4 regions of the Streptomyces sp. NPDC017993 genome follow, and region 1 is predicted to be linked to each of the others. Evidence: riboswitches for the same ligand, from Rfam matches in the RefSeq annotation. Region 1 holds a riboswitch; each other region holds the start of a gene.

Region 1 (2,193 bases):
ACCCGGCGCGAGAGCCGGACCGCCCGCTCGATGTCGGGCACGCCCACCGGGCGCGCCGCACCGTTGAGCACCGGACGGTGCTCCACCCGCCCGCCGTACGCCAGCGTGCCGCCCAGCCGGACTCCCAGCGCGCCCGCGAACGACGCCTCCACCGGGCCCGCGTTGGGGCTCGGGTGCGCGCCGCCGTCGGCCCGCCAGGCGTTCAGCGCGCCGCGCCGGTCGGGGCCCGCGAGCACCGTGAGGGCGGCGGTCAGCCGGGCCCCGGGCCAGCCGGCCACGTCGTCGAGCCGGGCCGATGCCCAGCCGAACCGACGGTAGCGGGGCGATTTATGACCCACCATCGCGTCCAGGGTGTTCACCGCCCGGAACGCCACCAGGCCGGGCACACCGCCCAGCGCACCCCATACCAGGGCGCCCACCACCGCGTCCGACGTGTTCTCCGCGACCGACTCGACCACCGCGCGCGCCATCTGCGGCTCGTCCAGAGCCTGCGGGTCGCGCCCGCACAGATGCGGCAGACGCTCCCGCGCCAGGTCCGGATCGCCCGCGGTCAGCGCGCCGCCGATGGCCCGCGCCTCCCGGCCCAGCGAGGTGCCGCCCAGCACGGCCCAGACCGTCGCCGCGGTGAGTGCCACGCCCGCGGCGGTACGGGCGCGGACGCCACCGGCGGGAGGAGCTGAGGCGGAAGGAGGCGATGACAGGGGGCCGCGTACGGCGCGCTGCAAGAGCGCGGCGCCGACGGCCGTGCCGCCCGCGCACAGCAGGGCGTGGGCCGCTCCGTTGCCACGGTGGTCGCGCCACAGCCGGCGCTCGACGGCACCCGCGGCCCGGCCGAACGCGGCCACCGGATGGCCGCGCCGGGGATCCGCCGCGATCAGGTCGCCGAGAAAGCCGAGGGCCGCGCCGCACGCGTACGTGGCGTGTTCGGCACGCATCGGATCAGGCCGCCGTCAGTCCTCGAAGGGATGCTGCGGCGTAGCTCAACGGGGATCTCGAACTGCGGCCGGGCATGGCGGTATGTCCTCACTCAGGGTCCGCGCCCTGGCTCGACGTGACGGCGACGAGAGTCTCCTGGCTCCCGGATCGGCGTCTCCCCCGGCCTTCCAGCCCGTACGCACGCGACCTGACGGGTCTGCGCGTGACGGGCCGTGACCTCTCCTGGAGGAACGCTCCCCGGTGACAGTGGCGGGACCGCGCCGGATTCTCACCGGACTTCCTCATCTGTCGCCGAATGGCTCCGGCAGTCCACCACGCCCCACGAATGCCCGTCAACTCACTCTTGACCTGCGACGCAGCCCTGTGGCAGGCACTGTGGCACACACCACAGGGTGCTCCGGGGGTCACGGACGGTTGCCCCCGCACCTGATCCCACGTCACTATCTGGTGGCACGGCGGGCGATGGCGCCGCCGGAAGGGGGTCGGGGGATGCCGGACAAGGCTGACCGTCACGAGATCCGCATCAGGGTCACGGGCACGAACAACGCACATCAGGACATCGAGGATCTCAAGGCGTGGCTGGAGCGTGAGCCGTGGCTGGCGCACCAGCGACACGACTGGACGCTGCGGCCGCGCCCGACCGACGGCGACGGCGCCGCGGACGAACGCGACCTCGGGGACATGGCCATCGGCATCGACGATCTGGTCCTGGTCCTCATCGGCACGGTCGCCGCCGAGGTCACCAAGAGCCTCAGCATCGCCCTGCGGGAGTGGCTGCGGCGCCGCAGGGAGGAACGGGCGGCGGGGGAGCAGCCGGCCGTGGCCGTCGGCGGTGACGGCGGGCTGGCACCGGTCGGTGACCCGGGCCCGCGCGGCACGGCCCCCGAACGCCCCGACCCCGCAAGCCGGTCGACCGAGGGCGGCAGCGCCGGCGAGGACTGAGCCGGATGTCCCTCTACGACGCGCGGGGCAAGATCAACCGGGCGCTGCTGATCTGTGTCAGCGACTACAAGAATTTATCCGCACTCCCCGCAGTGGAGGCGAACGCAGAGGAGCTCAAGCGTGTCCTGATCGACCCGGGCACCGACCTGTTCACCGACGAGGAAGTCGTCATCTGCCGCCCGCAGGAGCCCTGGGAGCTGGAGCAGGCCCTGGACGCCGTCACCGACGAGGCGCGCGGCCTGCTGCTGGTGCACTTCTCCGGCCACGGGTGGGTCGGTCGCGACGGCGGCGACCTGCAGCTCATGGTCGGTATGT
Region 2 (2,193 bases), on a different contig from region 1:
CAGCAGGTGCTGCCCGTTCGCGTCGAGCTGCGCGACGAGGTAGGCGTCCGCGCCCCCGGCCGCCACCTTCCGGGCACCGGCGTCCGCGCTGCCCTTGCCCTTACCGTCGTCGCCCTGGCTGTCCGCACCGTCCTTGCAGGTCAGCGGGCGGACAGGGGTGACTGTGTCCTTGCCGGCCGGCGTGACGACGAAGCCCTCGCCGAGGGCGCCCAGCGCGGCGGCCGCGGTGGCGTCGGCGTTCGGGGCCAACGCGCCGTCCTTGGGCTGGAAGGCGAAGGCGCCGCGCTCCGCGGACTTCGCCCTGCAGCCCAGCTGGAAGGTCAGCAGCGCGTCGAAGGGCGACTTGCCGCCCTCTTCCGAGGTCACGGCGGCCGGCTTCTCGCCCGCCGCGACGAGTGCCCCGATGACCACGGAGGTGGAGTTGGCGTCGCTCGCCGAGCCCGCCATCGAACTCCATCCGCCGTCCTTGTTCTGCACGGACTTCAGCCAGCCCACGGCCTTCTTCACGGCGTCACCGTGTCCGCCGAGCGCGGCCAGTGCCTGCACCGCGGCGCCCGTCTGGTTGGTGTCCCGCATCGTCTTGGCGGCGCAGGGCTTCGCCGGGTCGGCCCGGAAGGCGGCGAACGAACCGTCGGCGCACTGCTGCCCGGTGAGCCAGTCGACCGCCGACGCCGCGGGCCGCAGGCCCACCGTGTCCTGCGCGAGCAGGGCGAGGGACTGCCGCCACACGCCGTCGTACTCAGGGGAGGTGGCGCCGTACAGGCCGGCGGGCAGCTTCGCGGGGGAGGGCGAGGGGGCCGCGGCCGGGGCGGCGGAGTCGGCGAACGCGGCCGGGGCGGCGGCCGCGCCCAGCACCGCCGCGGTGGCCAGCGCCGCGGCGGCGCGGCGTGCCAGGACGGCGAAGGAAGGAGCCATGGGGTCGGTGCCTCTCGGGGTCGGTTCGCAGCGGTGTACGCAGCCGCGCTCGGCCGGCCGCCCGCGCGCCCGGTCGTCGGACCCACGCGGTGGCACCGGGCTCAGCTCCGTATACCTCGACGGTGCCGCGCACCGGCCGTCCGAAGGCGGGGCCGGGGCGGGAGCCTTGGTCGTGCGCCAGCGGGTGCTCCGGCTCGTACGGCCGTGCGTGCCGCGTAAGCGTCGCGGTGCGCGGGCGGGCCGTCCTCACGGTTGCGGGTCAGCGCCGGATTTTCACCGGCTTCCCCCGATAGGCACGGATGAAGTTTTCACGCACACCTTAACCGGCGCCCGCAAGGGGTTCGCTCGCACGTACGGATACCGGCGGGAACGCGGCCCCGGCGTGCGGGCGCGGGGAGCGGGGCGGCGGAGCCCTTCCCCGCGGGCGGTGTCGGGCGGTGTCGGGCGGTGTCGGGCGCCGGCCCTCGGGGGTCATGCCGCCCGGTACGTCACCGGGTCGGAGCCGGGGACGGGCTCGGCGTGCCCGAGTTTCACCAGGCGGCGCAGGTGGGCCTCGGCTTCCGAGACGGCGATGTTGCGGGAGCCGTAGGGGATCTGCTCCCAGGGGCGGTTCCACTCCATCGCCACCGCGAGCTGCCAGGGCGTGAGGGGTTCGCGGAGCAGTGCTCTCAGTCCGGACAGGCGCTCTTCGTGGTGGGCGAGGAGTTCTTGCACGCGCCCGTCCGCGTCGGCGAACGCGTGCTGGTGGGCGGGCAGCACCTCGGCGGGGGCGAGCCTGCCGATCCGCTCCAGGGAGTCGAGGTAGTCGCCCAGCGGGTCGGTGACCGTGGCGTCGTCCGGGTCCTCGTACAGCCCGACGTGCGGGGTGATGCCGGGGAGGAGGTGGTCGCCGGAGAACAGCCGGCCGAAGCGGTGGGGCTGCCCGGCCGGGGCCCCGGCCACCGCACTCCCGGCCTCCCCGTCCCCGGCCCCCGCACCGGCCCCCGTGCCCCGCCCCGGGTGCTCCTCCTCCAGATGCAGGCAGACGTGTCCCGGGGTGTGCCCCGGCGTCCAGATCCCCCGCAGCCGACGCCCGGGGAGGTCGAGCAGCTCGCCGGGGGCGATGTCGCGGTCGGGCAGCGCGGGCCGCCGGGCGGGCAGTGACCGGGCGCTGCCCTTGGCGCGGGCCGCCCGCAGGGGCGCGAGGTGGTCCTCGGGCGCGCCCGCCGCCGTGAGTTTGGCGGTCAGGTAGTCGAGCCACCGGCCCGGCTCGGCCTCGCGGCTGCGGCGGACCATGGC
Region 3 (2,193 bases), on a different contig from region 1:
TGACGTCCTCCCCGAAGTACGTGGTCATGCCTTCCGGATCGTCAGTGACCTGGTACTGACGCAGCATCTCCTTGGGGCTGAGCCTCCGCCCCATATGTACCCGGACGTTGAAGGCGTTCCTTTGGGTACCGCCATCGTCCTTCAGATCCCAGGCGATCCTCTCGTCGGCCCGTTCCCCCATCCGGAGCGCATCGTGAATCTGCGCCTGTGCCGCTCTTAGCTCTTCCCCCAGAGGGCCGCTGACCAGAACCGGATCGTCAAGCATCGTCGCAAGCCACCCGCCCTCGCCACAGCCGGTCGAGCGGATCCCCCCGGGAGGAGCATCACCTGCGGTGCGCCCGTGCGAGGGTGGGCGGTGACCTCGCCCGCCACCCCGTACACGACGGCCGGCAGCTTCGGAGCGAGCCCTCGCCCGGCGGGCCTGAGGCGGTGACTTCACCGTCGCGCAGGACGTAGAGCCGCTTGCCGCGTTGCGACAGGGTGCCTCGGACGAGGTCCCCCATGGCCGGTACGGCTCTGGTGCGTGGCGCGGGGTTTTCTGGGATGCTGCCGTCCGACCCGCGACGGCGGAACGAGGAGCCGGTGAGAATCCGGCACGGTACCGCCACTGTGAGGGGGGAGCCAACTTGCCACCGCCACGGCCTTCTTGTGGGGCCGGCGGCGGGGGCGGCGTCGCACCCGAGTCAGGAGACTCACGCCGTCGTACCTCGGCAAACCGGGGCGGATCTCCCCGAGAGAGGATGGTGGCATTCGTGTGCTCGCGTGCGTGCCTCGGCTGGTGTACGGCCTGCGTTCCTTCGTGGGGAGGGGGCGGCCGGCCCGCGGTGGGGGCGAAGAAGCGCAGGTCGTTTGCCCGGTCCGCGTCGAGGGGGACCGGCGCTTCCCGCGGCGCCGAGGACATCGTCCACTACGCCTCGTTCCGCGCACCGAACCGGCCGGTACGCACGTGGTGACCGCCGAGGATTTGGCCGAAGTCTCCACCGTCGGACCGTACTTCGCCATCTCCTGCGGACCACGAGGCGACGCCGAACGCTTCCGTCCCCTGACCGACCTCTACACCGACCACGACGCCCTGGATCGGTACGTACGCGCCCTAGGGCGGCGGCTGGGGACCGACCAGGCCAGGGTGGCCGCCTCCACCCTGCACATCGGCACGGCCGCCCGTCTGTGGTCCGTCGCCCTGGCCACCACCGCGCTGACCGGCCGGGTACCCGACCTGGCGCCCGAGCGGCTGTGGTGGCGGGCCCCCGAGACCGGCCCCATCGAGCTGTGGCTGCCCGAACCAGGGGAAGCCCCGGGGGATGACGCGCCCGACGTGCTCCACCGGACCGTCGTCGTGCGCAATCTGCTGCCGTTGGGCGACGCCGTACGACGCGCTACCGGGGTGTCCCCGCACGCTTTGCGGGGCAACGCGGCATCGGCGCTCGTCGGCGCCCTGCAGACGCTGCTGGCTCGCGTCCCCGACGCCCCGTGTTCGCCCGTCCCGCTCGCGAGTGCCCTGCTGACGCGGGAGCCACTCGCGAGCGCGGGCGTGTTCACCGTCAGCCCCCTCGAGTACCGCCGCCACAACTGCTGCCTCTATTACCGCGTTCCGGGCATGGGGACATGCGGCGAATGCGTCCTCAACGACAAGAAGACGCGCGCATGACCGGCCCCGAGCTCCCTGGCCCCGTGCTCTCGACTGAAGGCCATGGCGCAGGTTCAATGCGTCGGCGCCGCGGCCGGGTGGTCCGAGTTGGCTGTTGTGCAGGGGTGTCGGCGGCGCAGGAAGCGGAGCAGCAGCGGAGGCAGTAGTGCGCACTGCACGGCGACGGCTGTCCAGAAGAGGCCGGGATGGCCGGTCCGCTCGGCCAGCGCGTAGCCCTCTCCTCCCGCGATGCCGCTGACGAACGCGCCGATTCCGGCTGCCAGCCGCTGACGGCCGAAGACGACGGCGGGTGGGCGGGGGGACCGGGCCAGGGCTTCGAGATCGTTCTTGAGGAAGAGGACGATCTCGCCGAGGCAGATGAGCAGGGCTCCGGCCAGGATGGTGGTGGGAGAGCCGACGGCGAGGGTGCCCATGCCGAGGGCCAGCGCGGCGAAGCCCAGGAGCAGGGCGCGGGTGTAGGGCAGGCGGGCGATCCAGTCGGACAGCAGCGGCTGCGCGACCACGAGCAGCGCGGCGTAGACGGCCAGGACCAGGCCGTAGAACAC
Region 4 (2,193 bases), on a different contig from region 1:
GCGTCTTCTGCCGGGCGAAGGCCAGCCAGCGGGCGATCTGCGGGTCGATGTCGCGTTCGGCGGTGGCGTCCAGCGGGACGTGCAGCAGCGAGCAGGAGGCCGAGACGTCGACGTGGTCGGCGAGACCGAGGAGCGTGCCCAGCGTGGACAGCGACTTCTCGTAGTCGTTGATCCAGATATTGCGGCCGTTGACGACGCCCGCGACCAGGCGCTTGCCCGACAGCCCGCCCGCCGCTGCGAGGTCTTGCAGGTTGGCGGCGCCCGACTCGGTGAAGTCGATGGCCACACCCTCGACCGGGGCCTTGGCCAGGACGTTCAGCGCGTCGCCGAGCCGACCGAAGTACGAGGCGGCCAGGAGCTTCGGGCGGTCGGTGGCTTCGCCGAGTTCACGGTAGGCACGGGCGGCGGCGTTCAGTTCGGCCGGCGTGCGGTCCTGGACCAGGGCGGGTTCGTCGAGCTGCACCCACTCCGCGCCCGCTGCCCGCAGGTCGGCGAGGACCTCGGCGTACACCGGAAGGAGCCGGTCGAGCAGGGTCAGCGGCTCGAAGTCCGCGGCCACCCCCGGAGCGGGCTTGGCCAGCAGGAGGTAGGTGACCGGCCCGACGAGGACCGGGCGGGCGGAGTGCCCGAGCGCGAGTGCTTCCTTCAGCTCGGCGACCTGTTTGGTGGAGTCGGCGGTGAAGACCGTGTCCGGGCCGAGCTCGGGGACCAGGTAGTGGTAGTTGGTGTCGAACCACTTGGTCATTTCCAGCGGGGCGACATCCTGGTTGCCCCGCGCCATCGCGAAGTAGCCGTCGAGCGCGTCGGCGTCGACCGCCGCGCGGTGCCGCTCGGGGACAGCGCCGACCATGACACTGGTGTCCAGGACATGGTCGTAGTACGAGAAATCGCCGGACGGCACTTCGTGGATGCCGGCGTCGGCCAGTTGCTGCCAGTTCGCACGGCGCAGTTCTGCCGCGGTCTGCCGGAGGGCGTCGGCGTCGACGCGGCCCTTCCAGTAGCCCTCGATGGCCTTCTTCAGTTCCCGGTGCTGTCCCTGGCGGGGGTAGCCGTACACGGTGGCCCGTGCTGCCGCGGCTGCGGACTTCGCTGTCACGGAACTCTCCTTCGCGAAGATGTCTCGTTGGTGTCCCGGAGACGGAACGAGAGCGCGAAGGGAACGACAGACCGGGCGGACCACGCGGTGATGTCGTCGCGTATGCCGCTCGATATGTACGCCGACCCGCCCACGAGGTCACCGGGATGGCCGCACGCGATCGGTCGCGTGCGGGCAACGGGCAGGTCTTCGGACTCGTGGGCCCGTCTCGTACGCGTACGAGACACCTACTGGCCGTCGCTTCCCAGACCCGGCCGGGCCCAGTGCGTATGACGGCGTTCGTTCCCACTCACCGCTGCGGGGCAGTCCCGGATTCCCACCGGGTTCCCTCTTGCGACGCTCCCGCCTGGCGGACGGGGCGAACCAGCTGCACTCGTCACCCTAGAGGGACAACCAGCGGGCGCACACCCCGGACCGAATCGCGGACGGTGACAAGAGACACGGGCCGTGCACGCATAACAGTGCGCGAGGGTGCGGGACAGCCTCGTCAGGCGTCCCGCACCCCCGCAGCACAGCAGTCGCGGCCCCTCAGCCCCGACCAGACCCGGGTCCCTCAACCCCGGTCGTATGTGTGGAACCCGCGGCCCGTCTTGCGGCCGAGCAGCCCCGCCTCGACCATCCGCAGCAGCAGGGGAGGCGGCGCGTACAGGGGTTCCTTGAACTCTTCGTACAGCGATGCGGCGATGGAGGAGACCGTGTCGAGGCCGATCAGGTCGGCCAGCTTGAGCGGTCCCATCGGGTGCGCGCAGCCCAGCTCCATCCCGGCGTCCACGTCCGCCGCGGAGGCGAAGCCGGATTCGGACATCCGGATCGCCGACAGCAGGTAGGGGATGAGCAGGGCGTTGACGACGAACCCGGCGCGGTCCTGGGAGCGGACCACGGTCTTGCCCAGTGCCGTGGCGACGAACTCCTCGGCCGTCGCGGCGACGGCCGGTGAGGTGTGCAGGGACGTGACGACCTCCACGAGGGGCAGCACGGGCACCGGGTTGAAGAAGTGCAGACCGAGGACGTGGTCGGCGCGCCGGGTGGCCATGCCCAGCCGCATGACGGGGATGGCGGAGGTGTTGGTGGCCAGGATCGCCTGTGGATCTTCGATG

The links. Region 1 has a riboswitch for cobalamin ahead of ACH4FH_RS15615 (cobalamin biosynthesis protein). Riboswitches for the same ligand answer to the same signal wherever they lie in the genome.
Region 2: linked by a shared signal. The riboswitch ahead of ACH4FH_RS28540 (prenyltransferase/squalene oxidase repeat-containing protein) and the one ahead of ACH4FH_RS15615 (cobalamin biosynthesis protein) in region 1 are both predicted to bind cobalamin.
Region 3: linked by a shared signal. The riboswitch ahead of ACH4FH_RS29440 ((2Fe-2S)-binding protein) and the one ahead of ACH4FH_RS15615 (cobalamin biosynthesis protein) in region 1 are both predicted to bind cobalamin.
Region 4: linked by a shared signal. The riboswitch ahead of metE (5-methyltetrahydropteroyltriglutamate--homocysteine S-methyltransferase) and the one ahead of ACH4FH_RS15615 (cobalamin biosynthesis protein) in region 1 are both predicted to bind cobalamin.

Annotation. Positions count from the first base shown of each region.
Region 1 is NZ_JBIRGO010000007.1:338,145-340,337, forward strand. Features, by position in the region: gene ACH4FH_RS15615 (cobalamin biosynthesis protein) at 1-935, opposite strand, end outside; cobalamin riboswitch at 1,065-1,221, opposite strand; gene ACH4FH_RS15620 (hypothetical protein) at 1,426-1,878, shown strand; gene ACH4FH_RS15625 (caspase family protein) at 1,884-2,193, shown strand, end outside.
Region 2 is NZ_JBIRGO010000017.1:184,568-186,760, reverse strand. Features, by position in the region: gene ACH4FH_RS28540 (prenyltransferase/squalene oxidase repeat-containing protein) at 1-915, opposite strand, end outside; cobalamin riboswitch at 1,077-1,258, opposite strand; gene ACH4FH_RS28535 (MBL fold metallo-hydrolase) at 1,387-2,193, opposite strand, start outside.
Region 3 is NZ_JBIRGO010000019.1:1,394-3,586, forward strand. Features, by position in the region: gene ACH4FH_RS29435 (DUF6973 domain-containing protein) at 1-265, opposite strand, end outside; cobalamin riboswitch at 533-715, shown strand; gene ACH4FH_RS29440 ((2Fe-2S)-binding protein) at 950-1,648, shown strand; gene ACH4FH_RS29445 (MFS transporter) at 1,702-2,193, opposite strand, start outside.
Region 4 is NZ_JBIRGO010000019.1:13,694-15,886, forward strand. Features, by position in the region: gene metE (5-methyltetrahydropteroyltriglutamate--homocysteine S-methyltransferase) at 1-1,096, opposite strand, end outside; cobalamin riboswitch at 1,259-1,479, opposite strand; gene ACH4FH_RS29500 (3-hydroxybutyryl-CoA dehydrogenase) at 1,650-2,193, opposite strand, start outside.